DNA from 3 places in the Kutzneria sp. NPDC052558 genome. Region 3 is predicted to be linked to each of the others. Evidence: riboswitches for the same ligand, from Rfam matches in the RefSeq annotation. Region 3 holds a riboswitch; each other region holds the start of a gene.
The links. Region 3 has a riboswitch for cobalamin ahead of cobN (cobaltochelatase subunit CobN). Riboswitches for the same ligand answer to the same signal wherever they lie in the genome.
Positions count from the first base shown of each region.

Region 1: another riboswitch for cobalamin. It lies ahead of ACIG5F_RS04495 (ABC transporter substrate-binding protein); the one in region 3 lies ahead of cobN (cobaltochelatase subunit CobN).
Region 2: another riboswitch for cobalamin. It lies ahead of cobM (precorrin-4 C(11)-methyltransferase); the one in region 3 lies ahead of cobN (cobaltochelatase subunit CobN).

Region 1 is NZ_JBIUAG010000002.1:319,309-322,575, forward strand. It holds gene ACIG5F_RS04485 (LamB/YcsF family protein) at 1-105, shown strand, start outside; gene ACIG5F_RS04490 (hypothetical protein) at 191-1,150, opposite strand; cobalamin riboswitch at 1,281-1,410, shown strand; gene ACIG5F_RS04495 (ABC transporter substrate-binding protein) at 1,576-2,094, shown strand; gene ACIG5F_RS04500 (Fe-S oxidoreductase) at 2,087-2,728, shown strand; gene ACIG5F_RS04505 (SAM-dependent methyltransferase) at 2,741-3,267, opposite strand, start outside.
Region 2 is NZ_JBIUAG010000002.1:242,673-245,939, reverse strand. It holds gene cobA (uroporphyrinogen-III C-methyltransferase) at 1-156, opposite strand, end outside; gene cobJ (precorrin-3B C(17)-methyltransferase) at 153-998, opposite strand; gene cobM (precorrin-4 C(11)-methyltransferase) at 995-1,831, opposite strand; cobalamin riboswitch at 1,884-2,059, opposite strand; gene ACIG5F_RS04100 (precorrin-8X methylmutase) at 2,130-2,675, shown strand; gene ACIG5F_RS04095 (sugar isomerase domain-containing protein) at 2,756-3,267, shown strand, end outside.
Region 3 is NZ_JBIUAG010000015.1:81,533-84,799, forward strand. It holds gene lon (endopeptidase La) at 1-46, opposite strand, end outside; gene ACIG5F_RS26370 (SAM-dependent methyltransferase) at 307-1,125, shown strand; cobalamin riboswitch at 1,269-1,413, shown strand; gene cobN (cobaltochelatase subunit CobN) at 1,378-3,267, shown strand, end outside.

The DNA.
Region 1 (3,267 bases), on a different contig from region 3:
GACACCCCGGGCGCGGTGGAGATCGCCCGCCGGGTCCGCGCCGCTCTGATGGCCGCCGGCCTCCCCCCAACCCCCTTCGCCGCCCCACCCCACTCCGCTCAGTAACCGCCCTCCCACTTGGAAGGGGGCTTTCCTACACTCGGAGTGTAGGAAAGCCCCCTTCCAAGCGGGGAATGGCGAGTCGGTGGGGTCAGGTGGGGACTCTGCGTAGCAGGGTGGCGGCTTCGTCGGCCTGGCCGGCGGCCAGGAGGAGGTCGACGGCCTCCACGGACAGGGCCGGCACGGCGGGAGTGGACCAGGCGGCGGCGGTGAGCAGTTCGGCGGCCTCGCGGACGTGACCGCCGCGGAACTCGGCGACGGCCAGGTTGCGCAGCGCCCACGGCGAGACGGCCAGCTCGATCGACCGCCGCCATGCGGCGACGGCCGCCTCGCTTTCCCTGGCGTGCCAGCGGGCCACGCCCAGGTGGTAGGCGGTCAGCCAGTTCTCCGGGGCCGCCTCCAGCATCGCCCGCCACGGCGCGGACACCAGGCTGCGGCCGGGCGGCTGCTCCGGGTCGGAGGCGATCATGTTGCCGTGCAACAACTCCAGCCACGGCCGCTGCGGCGCGCCGAGGCCGGTGAACGGCGTGGCCGGCAGCAGCACGCCCAGGCGGGTCAGCTCCAGCGCGCCCCAGCCCGAGCCGGCGGCGATCAGCTCGCCGGGCGGCGCCTCGTCCCACTCGGTGTGCCCGCGGGGGTCGCGCACCTTGGTGTCGACCCGCAGCGACTCCCCGTCGGCCAGCACGAAGTCGACCTGGAAGGGCAGATCGCGCGCGGTGTCCCACTCCCACACCCGCAGCGTGTCGCCGTGCACCGGCGCGGCGAACACCGGCCCGCCGCTGGCCGGCTGGAAGGCCGGCGAGCAGAACGGCACCGGCCGGTGTTCCCGCTTGTGCCACAACGAATGCAGCCGACCGCCCTGTCCGATGAGGACGGTCGCGATCAACAGGTCGTTCTCCAGCACCACCGCCGGCACCGGACGGGGGTCCCGGGGTCGGGCCGTCCGCCGCGGCCACGGCACCGCGCCTATCGCACCAAGGGCCGAGCCCGGGCTGTCCTGGCCGCTCTCGGCGACCGGCAGCACCACTTCGGCTTGACGCAGCTGGGTCACCACTCACTCCCCGACTCGCCTGCGCGAATGCTCCCCACCGACCGCACCGATGTCAACCGGAGCATCCCCCGACCAGGTCACGTTGACAGTGTTGACGGGCGCTGCCTACCGTGACCGGGCCGTGGTGACCGGAATCCGCCGCCAGACCGGAGCGGCACTCGCCACTGTGGTCGGGATGTGCGCGAGAACGCATGGGTCACTGGGCTTTTCACCGCCTGGGAAGGCCGCTCGCCGCACGCACCACCCGTCAGCCAGGAGGCCCGCCACGGCACGGCAAGGCGCGTCCACGAGGTGATGGAGGGCCGGCTGTCGATGCCTGCGCGCGGTGCCGCGCCGTCCGGCGAGCGGGCCCGGTTCTCCGCGCTGCTCTCCGGTTCGGTCGTTGTCCTGGTCCTGCCCTGCTGGCCGGAGTGCTGCTCGGCCCCGTGTCACTGCCGGTCACCGACACGCTCTCGGTGCTGATCGGCCGCATTCTCGGCGGTTCCACCCGGCCGGGTGATGCCATCCTCTGGGAGGTGCGAACGCCCCAGGTTCTGCTAGGGGCGGTCGCCGGGGCCGGCCGGCCCAAGGCCCCCGTGGCGACCAAGGTCTTCCACTACGATTGCCGCGGGGACAAGCAACCGCTGTCCTCGGGGCACTTCGCCGCGCCCGACGCGATCATCGCGCACGCCGGCGGCGTGAACGTCTTCACCGACGTCCAGGACAGCTGGATCCACGTGTCCTGGGAGGAAGTGGTGGCGCGGGCGCCGGAGGTGATCACCATCGACGCGGCCGACGAGGAACAGGCGCGGCAGATGGAGGATTTCCTGCTGGGGCGGCCGGAACTGGCCGGACTGCCGGCTATCGCGCAGCGGCGGTTCTTCGTGCTGCCGTACGCGAACCGGGTGTCGGACGGGCGGGACGTGGACTCCGCGGTCGCGTTGGCGAAGTTCCTCCATGGCTGAGCGGATGCTGCCCGGGACGGCGCTGACCGACCCGGCCGAGATGGGGCGGTTCCTGGCCGACAACCGCCGCCGGTGGTCCACCGACGACAACCGGGTCGCCGGCACCCTGTGGTGGTACAGCACCAGCAGCGTGGTGCTGACCTCGCTGCTGACCCGGCTGGCCGAGATCGACCTGGCCGCCGACCCGGCGCTGGACCGCCTGCGGGTGCACGTCGGCGAGGACGGCCGCGTCGTGAACGTCCACCCCGGCGGTCTGCTGCCCGAAGTCGCCTTGCTGCCAACGGCTTTGCGGGCCGCGCTGGAGCCGGTGCTGGAGACGTTGTCGGCGGTGTCCGGGGTGCGGCTGCCGCCGCTGTGGGCCATCACCACCGACGCCGTCGCCAACAGCCTGCTGCGGGCCTGGCGGGATCTGGGCGATCCGGCCCGTGGCGTCGAGCAGGCGTCCTGGCTGGTGGCCGGGATGGGCCGGCCGCTGCCGCCGGCTCGCTTCGTGCCGATCGAGGGGAAGCCGTTGGTGCGCCGGGTTTCCTGCTGCCTCATCGACCACGCCGGCTTCGCCCCCTGCGCCAGCTGCCCCCACCAGGACCCCGACGTCCGCCGCGCCCGCATGCTCGCCGCCGCCCAACTCCTCTGAACCCCGGCGGGGTCAGGGTTTGCGGGCCACGCCGGCGTAGATGCCGGAGTGCTCGGGGTCGTCGCCCTGGTCGGCGGCGGACTCGGGGCGCCAGTTGGCGGTGAAGACCACGCCCGGCTCGACCAGGTCGAAGCCGTCGAACAGGGCGGTGACCTGGGCGTGGGTGCGGGGGTGGATGGGCTCGGCGCTGTTCTGGAACACCCCGACCGCCTTGGCCATGCCCTCCTCCATGTTGTCCGGCGTGAAGTGGGACAGCGCCAGGTAGCTGCCCGACGGCAGGGCGTCGCGGTAGCGGGCGATCACGCCGGCCGGATCGTCGGCGTCGGCGATGAACTGGAAAACCCCGACCATGAGCAGGCCGATCGGCTGGTCGAAGTCCAGCATCCGGCGGGTCTCGGGGTCGTTGAGGATGCGCTCGGGGTCGCGCAGGTCGGACTGCACCATCACGGCGTTGGGGTCGTCACGCAGGATCAACTGGCTGTGCGCGACCGCGACCGGCTCGTAGTCCACGTACACCACCCGGCAGGACGGATCGGCCT
Region 2 (3,267 bases), on a different contig from region 3:
GCAATGCACGATTTCGACGGAATCCGCGATCGCGACGATGTCGGCCATCGACGGCCGGTCGTAGACGACGACTTCGGCGGACTTGAGCAGTTCGACCGCACGGCAGGTGAGCAGACCGGGATCACCGGGACCGGCGCCCACCAGGTGCACGGTCACCCGGCGCCCCGTTCAGCCACGGTCCGGTCGGCCGCGGTCCGGTCGGCCGCGGCCCGGTCGGCGGAATCCTGGTCGTCCGCGCCTCCTCGTGCCGCGCCCTTGCCGGCTGCCGACCGCGGAGTCACCAGCCAGTCGCCGAACCGCCGGGTGGTCGACGACCCGACCAGCACGGTGGTGGTCATGCCGACCTTGTCGCAGTCGAGGTCGGCGAGCGTGGTGAGCTCGACGCGCTGCCCGTCGCGGGCGATGTCGGCGACGAGGGCGACCGGTGTGGCCGGCGCGCGTCGTTCGAGCAGGACCTGACGAGCCCGGTCGAGCTGCCACGGCCGGCCCTTGGACCGGGGGTTGTAGAGCGCGATAGCCAGGTCGGCGTCGGCGACGGCGCGGAGCCGACGCTCCACTTCCTCCCAAGGAGTCAGCAGGTCGGACAGCGTCAGACAGGCGAAGTCGTGGGCAAGCGGGGCGCCGACGAGCGCGGAGGCGGCGAGCGCCGCGGTGACGCCGGGCAGCACGCGAACCTCAGGACGGACGGTTTCCTCGATTTCGGACGCCTTGCTCAAGGCCAACGTCGCCATGCCGTACACACCGGCGTCGCCCGACGACACGAGCACGACTCGCCGGCCGGCGGCGGCGTCGTCGACGGCCTGCTCGGCTCGCAATCTCTCCTCGGTCATGCGACCGCGGACGACGAACTGGTCCGGCCGGAGGATGTCGTCGCACACCTCTATATAGGCGGAGTAGCCGTAGACGGCCTCGGCGTCGGCGATCGCCTCGGTCGCGGCCGGCGTGCGGTGTCGTGCGTCGCCGGGACCGAGACCGACGATGGTGAGCACGCCGGTCATGGCAGCCTCCGCTTCTCCACCGGAATCGGCCGACCCTCCGTGGTGCCCTCGACCGACCGTCGTCGGCAGCCGTGCGAGTAGGCCGGGTCGTACAGCCTCGTGCGCTGGACCTCGCGGTCGTCGCGGAGCGCTTCGCCGACGAGCACCAACGCGGCCGTCCGGATGCCGGACGCCCGCAGGTCGGCGGCGAGCTCGCCGACGGTCGTGCTGACGATCCGCTCGTCCGGCCAGGTCGCCTTGGCGACGACGACCGCCGGAGTGTCGGGGGAGTAGCCGTCGCCGTCGGCGAGCAGCTCGGCCTGCAACTGCTCGGGACGCTGCGTCGAGAGGTAAACGGCCATCGTCGTGCGATGAGACGCGAACGAGGCGACCGTCTCGCTGTCCGGCATCGACGCGGCCGTCCGCCCCCCGGCGAGGCGTGTTAACACGATTGACTGCGCAATCGTCGGTGAAGTCAGTTCACAACCAACGGCCGCCGCGGCGGCGCCGAGCGATCCGACGCCCGGCACGATCTCGTACGGCCGACCGGTCCGCCGGCACCATTCGATCTGTTCGCCGATCGCGCCGTAGACGGTCGGATCGCCGGAATGCAGCCGGACGACGGCGGCGTGCGGATGGTCGGCGTAGACCTTGAGCACGTCCTCCAGCGTCATGCCGGCGGAGTCGTGCCGCTCGGCTGCCGGATTCGCGTGCGCCAGCACCTCGGCCGGCACCAGCGACGACGCCCACACCACGACGTCGGCCCTGGCCAGTCGGTCGGCACCGCGGAAGGTCATCAGGTCAGCCGCGCCGGGACCGGCGCCGACAAAAGAGATCAGCCCGGGTGAGATCACCGCGGGGACCGCCCGGGGCGCAGCCCGCTGCCAGCCATCACATCCTCCGTGCGACGCGTGTCGGTCGCGTGGCCGGTCTCCTGGCTCCCGGATCGCCGCCGTCGCCGCGCCTTCCCGGGCGGCACGCCGCCCAGTGGCTGTAGCTCTGCGGGACAACTCCCCGGTCACAGTGGCGGGACCGCGCCGGATTCACACCGGCTTCCCGTAACCACGCTCGCGGAGCAGGTTAACTGACGCGTCGGCGCGCCGACACCGCCGACTACGGTGTGAAACGACCCAGCAGAGGGGAAGTCCGGACGTGCCGCGAGTGCCTCATCCGATCGAGTCGGAGTCGTACGAAATCCTCCGTCGACGTGTCGACACCACCGGGCTGGGGCCGTTGTCCCGGGCCGTGGTCGAGCGGCTCGTGCACACCACCGCCGACCCGACCTGGGCCGGCGATCTGCTGGTCGACGAACAGGCGCTCGCCGCGGGGAGGCAGGCCCTGGCCGACGGCGCGCCGGTGATCGCCGACGTCCGGATGGTCGCTGTCGGCATCACCAGCCGACCCGCGACCGTCGTCGCCGAGACGACCGGCGGAATTCAGGAATTCGTCCGAAACGCACCAGCCGGCGCGGTGTGGGCGATCGGCCAGGACGTGTCGATCGTCACCGAACTCGCCGCGCGCTGCCGGTCCGGCGAAAACCGGCCGGCGTTGGTCATCGCGCTGCCGGCCGGGTTCGTCGGCGCCGTCGAGGCGAAGCGGGCGATCCGCGCGTCGGGGGCGCCCACGCTGACCAACCGGGGTGAACGTGGCGGCGCGGCGCTGGCGACGGCGGCCGTCAACGCGCTGTTGTACCTCTGATGCAGTCGTGTCCCCGGTCCGGTTTGCCGTTAACGTGATGTTGGCTGGTGTCGAAATCCTCTAACGAGGGAGTGTGGCGGATGTCGATCGGCCAGGACGAGTTCGTCGCGGCGGCCAAGGACCTGATCGACCAGCTGGTCACCACCCAGCGGGACGCCATCTCGGCCGCCGCCGCCCTGGTGGCCGACTGCGTGCTCGCCGACGGCGTGGTCCAGGCGTTCGGCACCGGCCACTCGCAGGGCCTGGTGATGGAGATCGCCGGCCGGGCCGGCGGCCTGATCCCGACCAACCGGCTGGCGCTGCGCGATGTCGTCACCTACGGCGGCGATCCGGCCGATTCGCTCGGCCCGCACACCGAGCGCGAACCGGCGATCGCGCACCGCGTGTACGAACTCGCCGCCCCGCACGTGAACGACCTCTTCGTCATCGCCTCCAATTCCGGCGGAAACGGCTCGACCGTCGAAATGGCCTCGCTCGTCAAGGACCGGGGACACGGGCTGATCGCCTTCACGTCGCTGGCCCACGCCACGGCCGTCGAGTCCCGGCACCCGTCCGGCAAGCACCTCCACGACTTCGCCGACGTCGTCATCGA
Region 3 (3,267 bases):
CCACGTCGTCCAGCGGGAGCACCGGGAGTGCCAGTGTTTCGCTCACGTCTTCCTCCAAGGTTGAGTCGTACTGGCTCAACCAACTGGAGCTCGGATGTGTTCCCGAAGTTGCGTTCGCTGATGGCGATCAGCATTTGTGACGCTGCGTGACCGCCAACCGCGCCCATCGGGACTGGACCAACGGGTGCAACGCGCGGTGATCCGACAAAATGCCTGCGTGTTCGTGACCCGTGCGCGGTGGACACCGACCGGGGCCACCTCCACCATTAACACGATCGGGTGAATCTAGGGGAAGGGGTCGCGCCGATGCACCGTCCTCGGTGGATACCGGCCGACGTCGACCTGGACCGCCCCAACCCGGCCCGGATCCTCGACTACTTCCTGGGCGGGGCCCACAACTTCGCGGTCGACCGGCGGGCGGCCAAGCAGGCCGTGCAGGCCATGCCCGAGGTGGCCAACGGCATGCGGGCCAGCCGGTCCTTCCTGCGGCGGGCGGTCACCGCGCTGGTCGAGGCCGGCGTCGACCAGTTCCTCGACCTCGGCTCCGGCATTCCGACCGTGGGCAACGTGCACGAGATCGCCCACCGCCTCGCCCCCGACGCGCGGGTGGTCTACGTGGACAACGAGCCCATCGCGGTGGCCCACAGTCGGACCATTCTCGGCGCCAACCCGCTGGTCGCCTCGGTGCGGGCCGACCTGCGCCACCCCGATTCGGTGCTGAACCTGCCCGCGGTCCGCGACATGATCGACTTCTCCCGGCCGGTGGGGCTGATCGCCATCGCCGTGCTGCACTACCTGCCCGACGACGACGATCCCCAGGGTCTGGTCGAGGCGTACCGCACCGCGCTGGCCCCCGGCAGCTTCCTGGCCCTGTCCCACGCCACCGTCGATTTCGTGCCCGAGGACCAGCTCCCGGGGGTGAGCCGGGTCGAGGGCATCTACCGGCAGATCAGCGCCCAGCTGCACCCCCGGCCGTACGGCGAGGTCGCCAAGTTCTTCACCGGCCTGGACCTGGTGCCGCCGGGCGTGGTGCCGGTGCGGCAGTGGCGCTCGGAGTGGAGCGAGCAGAACGAGGGCAAGGTCCACCTCTCCTACGGCGGCGTCGGCCACAAGCCCTGTCTCTGACTCTGACTCTGACGCTTGGAAGGGGGCTTTCCTCCACTCCGAGTGAAGGAAAGCCCCCTTCCAAGCGCGAAGATGCTCTCGCTGGGGCTGGGTGGGGGCGGGGGGTGGCTAGGCTGGGTCGGACCAGACGGCGGTGGGAGCGAGGAACCCGGTGGGAGTCCGGGGCGGTCGCGCCACTGTGAAAGCCAGACACTCCACCACCGGCCGTGATGTCTCTACCCGGGGCGCGGGACCCCGAGGAGGGTACGGCTGATGACTTCGCGCGTCCTGCTGCTTTCGACGGCAGACACGGACCTGTTGGCGGCGAGGGCCAGCGGGGCCGACTACACGGTCGGCAACCCGGCCCGGCTGGAGGTCGAGGAGCTGCCGGGGCTGCTTGCCGAGGCGGACCTGGTGGTGGTGCGGCTGCTGGGCGGCAAGCGGGCCTGGGAGGAGGGCCTGGACGCGGTCCTGGCCGGCGGCAAGCCGGTGGTGTGCCTGGGCGGGGAGGCGACGCCGGACGCGGAGCTGATGGCGGCCTCGACGGTGCCGGCGGGGGTGGCCACGCAAGCGCTTGCCTACCTGGTGGAGGGCGGCCCGGCCAACCTGGGCCAGCTGGCCAACTTCCTGTCGGACACGGTGTTGCTGACCGGCGAGGGCTTCGAGCCGCCGGCGCGGACCCCGGTGTTCGGCGTGCACGGGAAGCGGCGGCGCCAGGAGGGCAAGCCGACGGTGGGCATCGTGTTCTACCGGGCGCACGCGCTGGCCGGGAACACGGCGTTCGTGGACACACTGGCCGACGCGGTGGAGGCGGCGGGGGCCAACGTGCTGCCGGTGTTCTGCGGCTCCCTGCGCGGCCTGGCCGGCGACGAGTCGGATGGCCTGCTGGAGACGTTGGGCCGCTGCGACGCGGTGGTGGCGACGGTGCTGGCGGCCGGCGGGGCGGTGGCGGCGGACGCCAGCGCGGGCGGCGATGAAGACGCCTGGGACGCGGGGGCGTTGGCGCAGCTGGACATCCCGGTCCTACAAGGACTCTGCCTCACGTCGTCCCGGGCGACCTGGCGGGACTCGGACGCGGCGCTGACGCCGATGGACGCGGCGATGCAGGTTGCGATCCCGGAGTTCGACGGCCGGCTGATCGGGGTTCCCTTCTCCTTCAAGGAGAACGGCCCGGACGGCATCCCGGTGTACGTGGCCGACGCGGAGCGGGCCGCCCGCGTGGCCGGCACGGCGGTGGGGCTGGCGCGGCTGCGGCACCTGGAGAACAAGGACAAGAAGGTCGCGATCGTGCTGTCGTCGTACCCGACGAAGCACGCCCGGGTCGGCAACGCGGTCGGCCTGGACACGCCGGCCTCGGCGGTGATCCTGCTGCGGCGCATGGCCGAGCAGGGCTACGACCTCGGCGGCCTCGATGTGTCCACACTGGACGGCGACACGCTGATCCACCGGCTGATCGCCGCCGGCGGGCACGACGTGGACTGGCTGACCGAGGAGCAGATGTCCGGCGCGGCCATCAAGGTCCCGGCCGCCACCTACCGGACCTGGTTCGACGCGCTGCCACAGTCCTTCAAGGACGGTGTCGCCGAGCACTGGGGCGCGGCCCCCGGCCAGCTCTACGTGACCGACGACGAGATCTACGTGGCCTCGCTGCGCTTCGGCAACGTGATGCTGATGATCCAGCCGCCGCGCGGCTTCGGCGAGAACCCGGTGGCCATCTACCACGACCCGAACCTGCCGCCCTCGCACCAGTACCTGGCCGCCTACCGCTGGCTGGAGCACGAGTTCGGCGCGCACGCGGTGCTGCACCTTGGCAAGCACGGCACGCTGGAGTGGTTGCCGGGCAAGGGATTGGGCCTGGCCGACGACTGCGCGCCGGACGCGGTGCTCGGTAGCCTGCCGATGATCTACCCGTTCATCGTCAACGATCCGGGCGAGGGCACGCAGGCCAAGCGCCGCGCGCACGCCACGGTGGTCGACCACATGATCCCGCCGATGGCCCGCGCCGACACCTACGGCGACATGGCCAAGCTGGAGCAGCTGCTCGACGAGTACGCCACCGTGCAGGCCCTGGACCCGTCCAAGCTCGCCACCGTGCGCGGCCAGATCTGGGAACTGGTCACCAGCGCCAAGCTGCACCACGACCTGCACCAGGCCGAGGTCCCC